2 regions of the Streptomyces sp. RGM 3693 genome follow, and region 2 is predicted to be linked to the other one. Evidence: riboswitches for the same ligand, from Rfam matches in the RefSeq annotation. Region 2 holds a riboswitch; the other holds the start of a gene.
The links. Region 2 has a riboswitch for S-adenosylmethionine ahead of ACO0M4_RS38370 (aminotransferase class V-fold PLP-dependent enzyme). Riboswitches for the same ligand answer to the same signal wherever they lie in the genome.
Positions count from the first base shown of each region.

Region 1 (6,951 bases), on a different contig from region 2:
GTAGTCGCGGTAGACGGCCAGGTCCTGCCGCGAGGGGTAGGCGAACGCCAGGTGCACCACCCGCTCGCGCCACTCCGGCCGGTCGGCCAGCAGCCGCCGGAAGGCCAGCAGCCCGCGCACGATGTTCTTGGACAGCTCCGTCCGGTCCACCCGGACGACGGTCTTCCGGTCGGTGCCGCCGATCTGCTCGCGCAGCGCCGCCATCCGCTCCACCACGTCGGGCCGCCGCGACCGCTCCCGCAGGAACTCCGCGTCCGCCCCCAGCCCGTGGACCCCGATCCGGGTCCGGTGCGCCTTCCGGTCCGGCGGCACCGCGACCACGCTGGGCGTCTCGTGCCGCGGCCAGTGCGCCGTGCAGTCCGGCCCCAGCGCCCGCTCGCAACACGCCGCGAACGCCCGGGCCCACCGCTGGGTCAGGAAATTCGCCCGGTCGGCGCCGAGGATGCCCAGCACCAGCTGCTGTTGGATGTCGTCGGGCAGCATCGCGAAGTACTCCGGCGGCGCCCACGGGGTGTGCGAGAAGTGCGCGATCCGGACGTCCGGCCGCACCTCGCGCAGCATCCCCGGCACCAACGCCAGGTGGTAGTCCTGCACCAGCACCGCCGCGCCGGGACTCGCGGAGTCCGCCAGCGCGCTGGCGAACGCCGCGTTGTATGCCTCGTAGGCCGCCCACTGGCCCCGGAAATCCGCGTCGAAGACCGGCTCCAGCGGCGTCTGGTACAGCATGTGGTGGACGAACCACAGCACGGAGTTGGCGACGCCGTTGTAGGCCGCGGCGTGCACATCCGCCGGGATGTCCAACATCCGGACGCGCTGTCCACCGGTGTCCGCGGTGTCCAGCAGGCCGCCGGTCCGCCGCACCGCCTCCCGGTCACCGTCACCGAGCGCCGCACACACCCACACCGCATCCGTCTCGGGCCCGATCGCCGAGAGCCCGGACACGAGCCCCCCGCCGCCGCGTTTGGCGGTCAGCTCACCGCCCGCTCCCACGGCGTACGAAACCGGCCCGCGGTTGGACGCGACGAGGACCTCGGCACCTGGCTGCACCGCACTGCGCTCGGAGACCATGTCGCGACATTAACCCGCAGGGGATCCGCGCAAACGTACGGATCGCCCCTCAGGCCGCCCGCCGTTCCGCGTACTCCGGTATTCCGGCCATCGGCGGCCGCTCCTCGGTGTCCACCTCCGTCGTCCGCGGCACGAAGCCGTTCTCCCCACGGTCGAACTGGGTCAGCCGGGGCCGCACCAAGTGCCCGCGGGCCAGCCGGAGTTGAGCGGTACGGTAGATCGCGGCGGCCATCCGGCCGAGCGCCTGGCCGCCCTGGTGGCGATGCTTGCGCACCCCTACGTCCACCTGGGCGAGCGCGTCCAGGCCGACCGTGTGCAGGGCGTCCACCAGCAGGCCCAGTTCCACCCCGTAACCGACCGGGAACGGCAGCCGCTCCAGCAGCGCGCGACGGGCCGCGTACTCCCCGCCGAGCGGCTGCACGAACCCGGCCAGCTGCGGCCAGTGGAGGTTGAGCAGCGGCCGGGCGACCAGCTCGGTGACCCGGCCGCCCTGCTCGCCCCGGCCGGCCGCGGGCACCCGGCCCTCCGCGGTCTCCAGCGGCCGGTCGTACATCGCCTTGACGAAGTGGATCTCCGGGTCGGTCAGCAGCGGCCCGACGATCCCCGAGACGAAGGTGGACGAGAATTCCCACAGGTCGGCGTCGACGAAACAGATGATGTCGCCGCTGGTCACCAGCAGCGAGCGCCACAGCACCTCGCCCTTGCCGGGCAGCGCCGGAATCCGGGGCAGCACACTGTCCCGGTGGACGACCCGGGCACCGGCCGCCGCGGCGACCTCGGCGGTACGGTCGGTGGAGCCCGAGTCCAGCACCACCAGCTCGTCGACCAGCGGCACCTCCTCGGTCATGAGGTCGGCACGGATCGCCGCGACGATCGCACCGACCGTCGCCTCCTCGTCGAGCGCGGGCAGCACCACGCTGACCGTCCGACCCGTTTGGCGCTTGGCCTCCACCAGCCGCTCCAGCGGGCGGTCCGCGGCGGACCAGGAGCGGCCGGCCAGCCAGCGCTCCACTTCTTCCAGCACGTCTACGACTCTCCTCGGTGGCCCCCGAACGGAAGCCCGTTATGTGATCCATCTCGCGGACCGGACGACTATCTCAACGGCGAGTGCCTTCGGTTACAGTCTTGAACAACGCGGATGACCCTCGCATGTCGGGGTCGCCGCGCAACAAACGCCTGGGTTTCGACCCAGCGCCATACCGCTCATCCAGAGGGGCAGAGGGATACGGCCCGTTGAAGCCCCGGCAACCCTCCAGCCGGTCTCCGCCGCAAGCCAGCACAGTGCGCGCGCGAGGCTCCCGGCTAGGGAAGGTGCCAAATCCGTCTCACGGCGAGATGCGTCGTGAGGAAGATGAGGAGAAAGGGCCTCGCCTCCATGGCTGTGCAAGTCACCGAATCCGCTCCCGCTGTCTCCCTCGGCCCCGCCGTCGCGCTGTCCTGTCGCGAATGCGGACAGCGCTTTCCGCTCGGCCCGATCTTCGCGTGCCAGGAGTGTTTCGGCCCGCTGGAAGTCGCCTACGAGCTCCCCGGCGGCGGGCCCGGTCAAGCAGCAGAATTGAAGAAGCGGATCGAGGCCGGACCCGCCAACATCTGGCGCTACGCCCCGCTGCTGCCCGTCCCCGCCGACGTGGCCGACAAGCCCAACCTCAACCCCGGCTTCACCAAGCTCGTCAAGGCCGACCGGCTCGCCGCCGAGCTGGGCGTCACCGGCGGCCTGTACGTCAAGGACGACTCCGGCAACCCCACCCACTCCTTCAAGGACCGGGTCGTCGCGATCGCCGTCGAGGCCGCCCGCGCCTTCGGCTTCACCACCCTGTCCTGCTCCTCGACCGGCAACCTGGCCGGTGCGGTCGGCGCCGCGGCGCGCCGCGCGGGCCTGAAGTCCTGCGTCTTCATCCCGCACGACCTGGAGCCCGGCAAGGTCGTGATGGCCGCGGTCTACGGCGGTGACCTGGTCGCCATCGAGGGCAACTACGACGACGTGAACCGCTTCTGCTCCGAGCTCATCGGCGACCCGCTGGGCGAGGGCTGGGGCTTCGTCAACGTCAACCTCCGCCCCTACTACGGCGAGGGCTCCAAGACGCTGGCGTACGAGATCTGCGAGCAGCTGGGCTGGCAGCTGCCGGACCAGCTCGTCATCCCGATCGCGTCCGGCTCCCAGCTCACCAAGATCGACAAGGGGCTGAAGGAGCTGATCGCCCTCGGTCTGGTCGAGGACAAGCCGTACAAGATCTTCGGCGCCCAGGCCGAGGGCTGCTCTCCGGTGTCCGTGGCCTTCAAGGCCGGACACGAGGTCGTCAAGCCGCAGAAGCCGAACACCATCGCCAAGTCGCTGGCGATCGGCAACCCGGCGGACGGCCCGTACGTGCTCGACATCGCGCGCCGCACCGGCGGTGCGGTCGAGGACGTCACCGACCCGCAGATCGTGGACGCGATCAAGCTGCTGGCCCGTACGGAGGGAATCTTCGCGGAGACCGCGGGCGGCGTGACCGTCGGTGTGACCAAGAAGCTCATCGAGAACGGCATCCTGGACCCGTCGCTGACCACCGTCGTGCTGAACACCGGTGACGGTCTGAAGACCCTCGACGCCGTCGCCGCCGGGCCCTCCGCCACCATCCGGCCGAACCTGGACGCGTTCCGCGCGGCCGGCCTGGCCGGCTGAGCCGGTCCGTCGCCCGCCCCGATTCCGCACTCGTACTTCCCTGGAAGGCAGAACCATGAGCGTCAAGGTCCGCATCCCCACCATCCTGCGCACGTACACCGGAGGCGAGGCCGAGGTGACCGCCGAGGGCGCGACCCTCTCCGAGGTCATCGCCGACCTGGAGAAGAACCACCAGGGCATCGCGGCCCGGGTGCTCGACGACGCGGGCAAGCTGCGCCGCTTCGTGAACGTCTACGTCAACGACGACGACGTCCGCTTCGAGCAGGGCCTCCAGACGCCGACCCCGGACGGTGCGGGCGTCTCGATCATTCCGGCAGTGGCGGGCGGTTGCTGACTCGGTAGCCGACGCTGACGCGCCCGCCGGCGCCGGTGTGGAACGCGCCGATCGAATTTGCGCCAACTCTTTGCCGGTAGTGACCGGAAATTGCCCCGTCCGTACGAAACGGACGGGGCAATTCCGTGTTGTGAAAGGGGATACCATTGGGGCGATCCCCCTCCGGTTATCTCCGCGTGCATGCCGAACGCATATGAGATCGCGGGGACTTGTGCGCAAGTTGTGTGCGCGTTTTGTCGTTTGCGCGGCTTATTCCCGGCCCGACTTGGCCTGGGATAACGGCATTTGAGCGCATACGGCCGATTCCCTGGCGCCAGAATTCTCGTCCGATTGACCTGTTGCGCTGGGCATTGGTCCAGATACATTCAGCGGCGGTCGACGCGTTCCGGCGCACATCCCACGGGCCATTTCCGGTGGGGTGAGGTCTGACCCGGGTCCGCGGAGTGCGGTCCTGCGCAAGGGCCAGTAATAGGGGAGTTAGGCATGGCTCAGGGCACCGTCAAGTGGTTCAACGCGGAGAAGGGGTACGGCTTCATCGCGGTCGACGGTGGTGCGGATGTTTTCGTCCACTACAGCGCGATCCAGATGGACGGGTACCGCACCCTTGAGGAGGGTCAGCGAGTCGAGTTCGAGATCTCGCAGGGCCAGAAGGGGCCACAGGCGGACATGGTCCGGGTCGCCGCCTGAGGCGGCGGCCGACTGCATCGTTGGAAGAAGGCCCGCATCCCCGAGTACGGGGTTGCGGGCCTTCTGTCGTTCCCGGACGTCATGGGCGCCCGCCGCTTCCGGGCGTCGCGGGCGCCTTGCCGTTCCCGGGCGTCACGGGCGCGCCTCGCGGGGTGGTACGCGGGCGCGCGCGGGCGGTGTGTAGCTGTCTCGGGGACGGGGTCCGGTCGCCTCGCGGACGGGGGCCCGGCCGTCTCACGGACGAGGGGTCCGACCGCCAAGCGCTTGCACTCGATGGGTGCGAGTGCTAATCATTGCGTTAGCACTCTCCCCGTGAGAGTGCTGAATGTGGACTGGGTCGGTGAGGCCCGCACGCCAGGTGGGGCAAGGAACCACACGGTATGCAGGCCGTCCGTCGCGGGCGCCAACACGGTCCGGTATTTCCGCCCCCAAGCTCTCGGCTTCGTTCGAGCACGGGGACCCCATCAGTCCGGAGGGACCACTTCACATGGCCAAGATCATCGCGTTCGACGAGGAGGCGCGGCGCGGCCTTGAGCGCGGTATGAACCAGCTCGCCGATGCCGTCAAGGTCACCCTCGGCCCCAAGGGCCGCAACGTCGTCCTTGAGAAGAAGTGGGGCGCCCCCACGATCACCAACGATGGTGTTTCCATCGCCAAGGAGATCGAGCTGGAGGACCCGTACGAGAAGATCGGCGCCGAGCTGGTCAAGGAGGTCGCGAAGAAGACGGACGACGTCGCCGGTGACGGCACGACGACCGCGACCGTCCTGGCCCAGGCACTGGTCCGCGAGGGCCTGCGCAACGTCGCCGCCGGCGCCAACCCGATGGCCCTGAAGCGCGGCATCGAGAAGGCCGTCGAGGCCGTCTCCGGTGCGCTGCTGGACCAGGCCAAGGAGATCGAGACCAAGGAGCAGATCGCCTCCACCGCGTCCATCTCCGCCGCTGACCCGCAGATCGGCGAGCTGATCGCCGAGGCGATGGACAAGGTCGGCAAGGAAGGCGTCATCACCGTCGAGGAGTCCCAGACCTTCGGTCTGGAGCTGGAACTCACCGAGGGCATGCGCTTCGACAAGGGCTACATCTCGGCGTACTTCGCGACCGACATGGAGCGCATGGAGGCGGCGCTTGAGGACCCGTACATCCTCATCGTCAACTCCAAGATCGGCAACGTGAAGGACCTGCTGCCTCTCCTGGAGAAGGTCATGCAGTCCGGCAAGCCGCTGCTGATCATCGCCGAGGACGTCGAGGGCGAGGCCCTGTCGACCCTGGTCGTCAACAAGATCCGCGGCACCTTCAAGTCCGTCGCGGTCAAGGCGCCCGGCTTCGGTGACCGCCGCAAGGCCATGCTCGGCGACATCGCCATCCTCACCGGTGGCACCGTCATCTCCGAGGAGGTCGGCCTCAAGCTGGAGAGCGCCGGTCTCGACCTGCTCGGCCGCGCCCGCAAGGTCGTCATCACCAAGGACGAGACCACCATCGTCGACGGTGCCGGCGACAGCGAGCAGGTCCAGGGCCGGGTCAACCAGATCCGCGCCGAGATCGAGAACAGCGACTCGGACTACGACCGCGAGAAGCTCCAGGAGCGCCTCGCGAAGCTGGCCGGCGGCGTGGCCGTCATCAAGGCCGGCGCCGCGACCGAGGTCGAGCTCAAGGAGCGCAAGCACCGCATCGAGGACGCCGTTCGCAACGCGAAGGCGGCCGTCGAGGAGGGCATCGTCGCCGGTGGTGGCGTGGCCCTGCTGCAGGCTTCCTCGGTCTTCGAGAAGCTGGAGCTGGACGGCGACGAGGCCACCGGTGCCGCCGCCGTGAAGCTGGCCCTGGAGGCCCCGCTCAAGCAGATCTCCGTGAACGCCGGCCTTGAGGGTGGCGTCATCGTGGAGAAGGTGCGCAACCTGACTCCGGGTCACGGCCTGAACGCCGCGACCGGCGAGTACGTCGACATGATCGGCGAGGGCATCATCGACCCCGCCAAGGTCACGCGCTCCGCGCTGCAGAACGCCGCCTCCATCGCGGCGCTGTTCCTCACCACCGAGGCCGTCATCGCCGACAAGCCGGAGAAGGCCGCTGCGGCCGCTCCGGGCGGCATGCCGGGCGGTGACATGGACTTCTGATCCGCCGCGGCTCCGGCCGCTGGTTGATCAACGTCCGCTCGTTCGCCGGGGCGGTACCTCCTCTCCCAGGGGGTACCGCCCCGGCGGCGT
Region 1 is NZ_JBMPPQ010000005.1:79,888-86,838, reverse strand. It holds gene ACO0M4_RS39800 (alpha,alpha-trehalose-phosphate synthase (UDP-forming)) at 1-1,068, opposite strand, end outside; gene ACO0M4_RS39795 (glucosyl-3-phosphoglycerate synthase) at 1,118-2,092, opposite strand; SAM riboswitch class I at 2,269-2,426, shown strand; gene thrC (threonine synthase) at 2,444-3,730, shown strand; gene ACO0M4_RS39785 (MoaD/ThiS family protein) at 3,786-4,064, shown strand; gene ACO0M4_RS39780 (cold-shock protein) at 4,548-4,751, shown strand; gene groL (chaperonin GroEL) at 5,239-6,861, shown strand.
Region 1: linked by a shared signal. The riboswitch ahead of thrC (threonine synthase) and the one ahead of ACO0M4_RS38370 (aminotransferase class V-fold PLP-dependent enzyme) in region 2 are both predicted to bind S-adenosylmethionine.

Region 2 (6,951 bases):
CTCACCGCGCTGTTCGTCCACGGAAGCTGGCTGCACCTGCTCGGCAACATCCTGTTCCTGTACGTCTTCGGCGGAATGACCGAAACGCGAATGGGCCGGCTCCCGTTCACCGCCTTCTACCTGGCCGTCGGCTATCTGGCGCTGCTGGGCTACGCGGCCGCGCACGCCGGTTCGAACCAGACCCTGGTCGGCGCCTCCGGATCGATCTCCGGCGTGCTGGGCGCCTTCCTCTTCCTCTTCCCGCGGGCCCGGGTCACCAGCCTCTACCCGTTCCTGTTCTTCCTGCCGCTGCGCTTCCCGGCCTGGATCGTGCTGCTGTTCTGGTTCTTCCTCCAGTGGCACGCGGCCCGGCACGACCCGGCCGGCCCCGGCGTCGCCTACCTCGCCCACGTCGTCGGCTTCGCACTGGGCTTCCTCTACGCGTGGGCCCGCTACGGGCGGGATACTGTGGGTGCCACCAGGGGCAATGGAGTATCGGCCGAGGGAGAGAGCCAGCCGTGATCACGTCGATCGTGCTCATCAAGACCAGCGTGGACCAGATCCCGGAGATCGCCGAGCAGATCGCCGCGCTGGAAGGCGTCAGCGAGGTCTACTCCGTCACCGGCGCCCACGACCTGATCGCGATGGTGCGCGTCGCCAACCACGACGACCTCGCCGACGTCATCCCCGGCCGGATCAGCAAGGTCCCGGGCGTCGCCTCCACCGAAACGCACATCGCGTTCCGCACGTACTCCCAGCACGACCTCGAAGCGGCGTTTTCTATCGGCCTCGACGCCTAGCGCTGCGCTGGGCTGGGTTCCCACGTTGTTGGCCGTCCCGCCGTGGGGGTTTCTCGCCGTTGCGCCTGCAGCGGACCACAACCCACCGCACGCAAAACGACGCCGCAGGCAAAACGACGCCGCACCCGGCAACGTACGAGACCCCGCGCCGCCAGGCGCAACGGCGAGAAAGCCAAAAACGTACGAGGCCCCGCGCCGTCAGGCGAAGCGCGCTGGCACGCAACGGCCGTCCTCTACCTGGTAGTTCCAGCGCGCGCCGTTCGCGACGAGTTCCTTGACCGCCCGGACGAACCGTTGAACGTGCTCATCGGGCGTGCCGGCGCCGAAGCTGACCCGGATCGCGTTCAGCGACCGCTCCCCCGGCGTCGCCTCCGGTGCCCCGCACTCGCCGGGCTCCTGCGGCTCGCTGCCCAGGAGGGTCCGTACCAGCGGGTGTGCGCAGAACAGGCCGTCGCGGACGCCGATCCCGTACTCCGCGGAGAGCGCGGCCGCGAAGTGCGAGCTGTTCCAGCCCTCGACGACGAACGAGAGGACGCCGACCCGCGGGGCGTCGTCGCCGAAGAGGGAGAGGATCCGGACCTCGGGGACCTCGGCCAGGCCCGCGCGGACCGCGGCGATCAGCTCCTGTTCGCGGGCGACGAGGCCGTCGAACCCTGCGTCGGTGAGTGCCCGGCAGGCGGAGGCGATGGCGTAGGCGCCGATGACGTTGGGCGAACCGGCCTCATGCCGGGCCGCGGTGGTGTGCCACTCGACGTCCACCCCGCCGTCGGTCCGCCGGGCGACCTTCCGGCTGGCTCCGCCGCCGGCGAGGTACGGCTCGGCCTCCTGGAGCCAGTCGGCGCGGCCGGCCAGCACGCCGGCGCCGAACGGCGCGTAGAGCTTGTGGCCCGAGAACGCGACCCAATCGACGTCGAGTTCCGCGAGGTCCACCGGGTGGTGCGGGGCGAGTTGGGCCGCGTCCAGCACGATCCGGGCGCCGTGGGCGTGCGCGGCGGCCGCCAGTTCCCGCACCGGCCACAGTTCACCGGTCACGTTCGAGGCACCGGTGACGCAGACCAGCGCCGGTCCGTACGGCTCACGGGTGGCCAGTGCCTTCTCCAGGCTGTCCACCGCCTGCTGAGGGGTGCGCGGCGCGTTCAGGTAGGTCACGGCCAGGTCCGCGCGGCGCTCCCAGGGCAGCAGCGAGGCGTGGTGCTCGGTCTCGAAGACGAAGACCCGGGTGCCCTGCGGCAGGGCCGCGGCCAGCAGGTTCAGCGAGTCGGTGGTGGAGCGGGTGAAGACCACCTGGTCGTCGGGGCGGCAGCCGAGGAAGTCGGCGACGGTCTCGCGGGCGTTCTCGAAGAGGTCGGTGGAGAGCTGGGAGAGGTAGCCGGCGCCGCGGTGGACGCTGCCGTAGTACGGGGCGTACGCGGCGACGTCGTCCCAGACCCGCTGGAGCGCCGGCGCGCTGGCGGCGTAGTCCAACGCGGCGTAGACGGCCTCGCCCCCGGTCACCAACGGGACCAGGACGTCCCGCCCCAGAACGGGAAGCGGGGCACAGACGGCACGGTCGGCGGCAGCGGAAACAGACATGGCGAACTCCCGGGAGGCATGAGCGAATGCGCTGCGGCGGGGGGGCGTCGCACGGTACGCGTAAGGCACGGAGGATCTGCCCGGCACGGCACCGCAGCGTGAAGGAAAGGAGAGAAAGGTGGCGCGGAAAAGGGGGCCGACGGCCCTAGCGCATTCGCTTCATCACGGAAGGACTCCCTCGAGGACCAGGATCCCTGGCGAGGGATCCGCGCTTGCCGCAGACCTCGCTGCCTGCGACCTGGTCATCACCCGGGGCACCCCGCCACGGAAGGAGGGTTGCCGGACAGCGGGCCGGGGCCTACGTCGCTGTCACTCGTGACCTGGGCTGAATCATGCCACACGATCTTCGACGCGCAAGCCCCGGTCCGTATTCCGGACCGGGACCTGCGTCACCTCCGCCGTCAGGCGTTGCTGACCATCGCCCAACGCTCCAGGGTCCGCTTGGCGGCGCCCGAGTCGATCGCCTCGGCGGCCTTGGCCAGGCCGTCCCGGATCCGCTCGGTGAGCGGGGCGTCGGACGGCTCCAGTGCGGCCAGCGCGGCCGCGGCGTTCAGCAGCACCGCCTCCCGCACCGGCCCGGTCTCACCGTCCAGCAGCCGGCGGGCCACCTCGGCGTTGTACGACGCGTCCGCGCCGCGCAGCGCCTCCACCGGGACCAGGCCGATCCCGACGTCCCGCGGGTCGAAGGGCTCCTCGCGGACCGTGCCGTTCCGCACGATCCACACCCGGGAGGTGGCGGTGGTGGTCAGCTCGTCCAGCCCGTCGTCGCCGCGGAAGACCAGCGCCGACGAACCGCGTTCGGCCAGCACGCCGGCCAGGATCGGCGCCATCTTGGCGTCCGCGACGCCGGTCGCCTGGGCCTTGACCCGGGCCGGGTTGGTCAGCGGCCCCAGCACGTTGAACGTCGTCCGGATGCCCAGCTGGCCGCGGGCGGCCGCCACGTGGCGCAGCGCGGGGTGGAACTTGGCCGCGAAGCAGAAGGTGATCCCGGCCTCCTCCGCGACCTCGACGACCCGCCGCGGCGACAAGTTCAGATTCACGCCCAGCTTCTCCAGGACGTCCGTGGCACCGCTGGTCGAGGACGCGGCCCGGCTGCCGTGCTTGACGACCTTGGCTCCGGTGCCGGCGACCACGATCGACGCCATGGTGGAGATGTTGACGGTGTTCGCCCCGTCGCCGCCGGTGCCGACGATGTCGACGCTGGGGCCGGGCACCTCGATCAGGCTGGCGTGCGCGTACATCGTCCGGACCAGGCCGGAGATCTCCGCGACCGTCTCGCCCTTGGCGCGCAGCGCGACCGCGAAACCGGCGATCTGCGCGTCGGTGGCCTCGCCGCGCATGATCCGGTCCATGACCCAGGCGGTGTCGTCGGCGGTGAGGTCGCGGCCGTCGAGGAGGGCGTTCAGTACGGCCGGCCAGGAGCGGTCCGCCACGCTGCCGCCGCCTGCCGGGGTCACAACGTTCATGGTCCACGCTCCTGGTTCGTCTCCTGCTTGTGCCGTCACCCTATCGACCTCCGGGAACGCCGGAGGGCCCCGTCCTCTTCGTGGACGGGGCCCTCTGGGTGGCGTACTACCAGCGGTGCGCGGTGTCGCGCCCGCGGGGATCAGTGGTGGCCGTGGCCGCTGGTGATCTCCTTGTACTCCTCGACGGTCGGCTTGGGGATGACGTTGTCCTCGCCGTAGTAGCCCTTGGAGAGCTTGGCGCGCAGCTTCTGCGTGCGCTTGAGCTTGCGCTGGACGCCGTTCTCGTCGACCTCGGGACCGAGCTCGAGCGGCTCGGGCTGCTCGTGCTGCGTCAGGACGTGCAGCTGCTCCTGGTTGAGCGGCTCGTGGACCTCGATGAACTCACCGTGCGGCAGTCGCTTGATGATGCCGGACTCGCGTCCGTGCAGCACCTTGTCCTTGTCGCGGCGCTGGAGACCCAGGCAGATCCGCTTGGTGGCGATGAAGGCCAGCACCGGCCCGACGAAGAACCCGATCCGGACGAACCAGGTGATCGAGTTGATCGACAGGTGGAAGTGCGTCGCCCACAGGTCGTTGCCGCCACCGATCAGCATCACGAAGTACGCGACGAGCCAGGCCACACCGAAGCCGGTGCGGGTGGGCACGTTGCGCGGGCGGTCCAGGATGTGGTGCTCGCGCTTGTCGCCGCGGACCCAGGACTCGATGAACGGGTAGACCGCGATGGCGACCAGGACCAGCGGGAAGACCAGGATCGGGATCAGCACACCGAAGTTGATGGTGTGGCCCCAGAAGTTCCACTCCCAACCCGGCATGACACGCACCAGGCCCTCGGCGAAGCCCATGTACCAGTCCGGCTGCGCACCGGTGGACACCTGGTCCGGCCGGTACGGGCCGATGGCCCATACGGGGTTGATGCTGGCGACCGCGGCGATCACCGAGATCACACCGAAGACCAGGAAGAAGAAGCCTCCGGCCTTGGCCATGTAGACCGGCAGCAGCGGCATGCCGACCACGTTGTTGTTGGTCTTGCCGGCACCCGGGAACTGCGTGTGCTTGTGGTAGAAGACCAGGATCAGGTGCGCCACCAGCAGGCCGAGCATGATGCCCGGCAGCAGCAGCACGTGGACCGTGAAGAACCTCGGGATGATGTCGTGCCCGGGGAACTCGCCGCCGAAGATGAACATCTGCAGGTACGAGCCGACCAGCGGCATCGCCAGGATGACGCCCTCGATGAAGCGGACACCGGTACCGGACAGCAGGTCGTCGGGGAGCGAGTAACCGGTGAAGCCGGTGAACATGCCCAGGACGAACAGCAGGAAGCCGAAGAGCCAGTTGACCTCACGCGGCTTGCGGAACGCACCGGTGAAGAACACCCGCATCATGTGGACCATCATCGCGGCCAGGAAGACCAGCGCCGCCCAGTGGTGGATCTGCCGGATCAGCAGACCGCCGCGCACGTCGAAGCTGATGTTCAGCGTCGACTCGAAGGCCTGGGTCATCCTGATCCCGTGCATCGGCACGTAGGACCCGTGGTAGGTGACCTCGGCCATGCTCGGGTGGAAGAACAGCGTCAGGTAGACACCGGTCAGGATGATGATGATGAAGCTGTAGAGCGCGACCTCACCCAGCATGAAGGACCAGTGGTCCGGGAAGATCTTGCGCATGTTGGACTTGGCGAGGCTGTAGATGCCCAGCCGGCCGTCGGCCCAGTCAGCGATCCGCTCGCCCCGTGGCGCTTGGCCACGGCGCGTAGTGGTCGCGGTTGTCTCGTTACTCATCCGCGCTCCCAGAAGCTCGGGCCGACGGGCTCCGCGAACTCGCTTGCGGCCTCAAGGAAGCCGTCCTTCACCGTGATGTGCAGCTGCGGCAGGGCGTGTCCGGCCGGACCGAAGATCACCCGACCACCGTCGGAAAGGTCGAAGGTCGACTGGTGACAGGGGCAGAGCACGTGGTGCGTCTGCTGCTCGTACAGGCTGATCGGGCAACCCACGTGGGTGCAGATCTTCGAGTACGCCACGATGCCGTCGTGGGACCAGGCGAGTTCCTGCTTGTCCTTGATGTTCTGCGGCTGGATCCGCACGAGCATCAGGGCGTCCTTGGCGATCTTGTTGGCGAAGTCCTCGTCGTTCTCCTCCAGGCCCTCGGGCTTGGCGAACGTGAGGGAGCCGACCGCGATGTCCTCGGGACGCAGCGGGAGGTTGGTCGACTGGTTGACCAGGCGGATGCCCTTCTTCCAGCCGGTGGTCCGCAGCTTCTTCTCGGGCAGCGGGCCGAGGTCACGCAGCAGGACGACGCCGGAGAGCGGCACCAGGGCCAGCGCACCGAACATCGTGTTGCGGATCAGCTTGCGCCGACCGAACTGCGACTCCTTGGCGCCCTGTGCGAAGTCCGCCAGGACCTTGGCCTTGACGTCGGGCGTGGCCTCGATCGGGTGCCGCTCGTCGGCGACCTCCTCGTCCGACATCAGCGTGCGGGCCCAGTGGACCGCGCCGGCGCCGATGCAGAAGAGCGCCACGCCCAGCGTCAGACCGAGCGCGAAGTTCAGCCCGCTGACGTGCCCCAGCGGGAAGATGTAGACGATCTTGTCGATCGGGATGGCCACGTACGACGCGATGAACGCGACGGTGGCGAGCATGGACACCAGGAAGAGGAAGGCGACGGTGCGCTCGGAGCGCCTGGCAGCCCGCTCGTCGATGTCCTGGACGCGGTGCTCGTGGGGCGGCAGCCCGGGGTCGGCGAAGGGGTTGTCCGCCTTCCCTACCGCGCCCTCGTGAGTCGTCTCCCGCTCACTGGGAAGGTTTTCTTCTGTCTCACTCATGACTTCTTGGCCTTCGTAGTCCGGGCTGCGACCCAGATGGCGACCGCGACACACGCACCCAGGCCGAAGATGTAGCCGAAGAGACCTTCGGTCACCGGGCCCAGACCACCGAGTTCCATACCGCCGGGGCTCGCGGTCTTGTCGCCGTTGACGGCGCCGAGGTACGCGACGATGTCCTTCTTGTTCTGCTGGCTCAGCGTGCCGTCACCGAAGGAGGGCATGTTCTGCGGGCCGGTCTGCATGGCCTCGTAGACGTGCTTGGGGTCCACGCCCTCGAGCGTCGGTGCGAACTTGCCGTTGGTGAGGGCGCCGCCCT
Region 2 is NZ_JBMPPQ010000004.1:490,843-497,793, forward strand. It holds gene ACO0M4_RS38360 (rhomboid family intramembrane serine protease) at 1-501, shown strand, start outside; gene ACO0M4_RS38365 (Lrp/AsnC family transcriptional regulator) at 498-779, shown strand; gene ACO0M4_RS38370 (aminotransferase class V-fold PLP-dependent enzyme) at 978-2,351, opposite strand; SAM riboswitch class IV at 2,555-2,672, opposite strand; gene trpD (anthranilate phosphoribosyltransferase) at 2,753-3,817, opposite strand; gene qcrB (cytochrome bc1 complex cytochrome b subunit) at 3,958-5,595, opposite strand; gene qcrA (cytochrome bc1 complex Rieske iron-sulfur subunit) at 5,592-6,635, opposite strand; gene qcrC (cytochrome bc1 complex diheme cytochrome c subunit) at 6,632-6,951, opposite strand, start outside.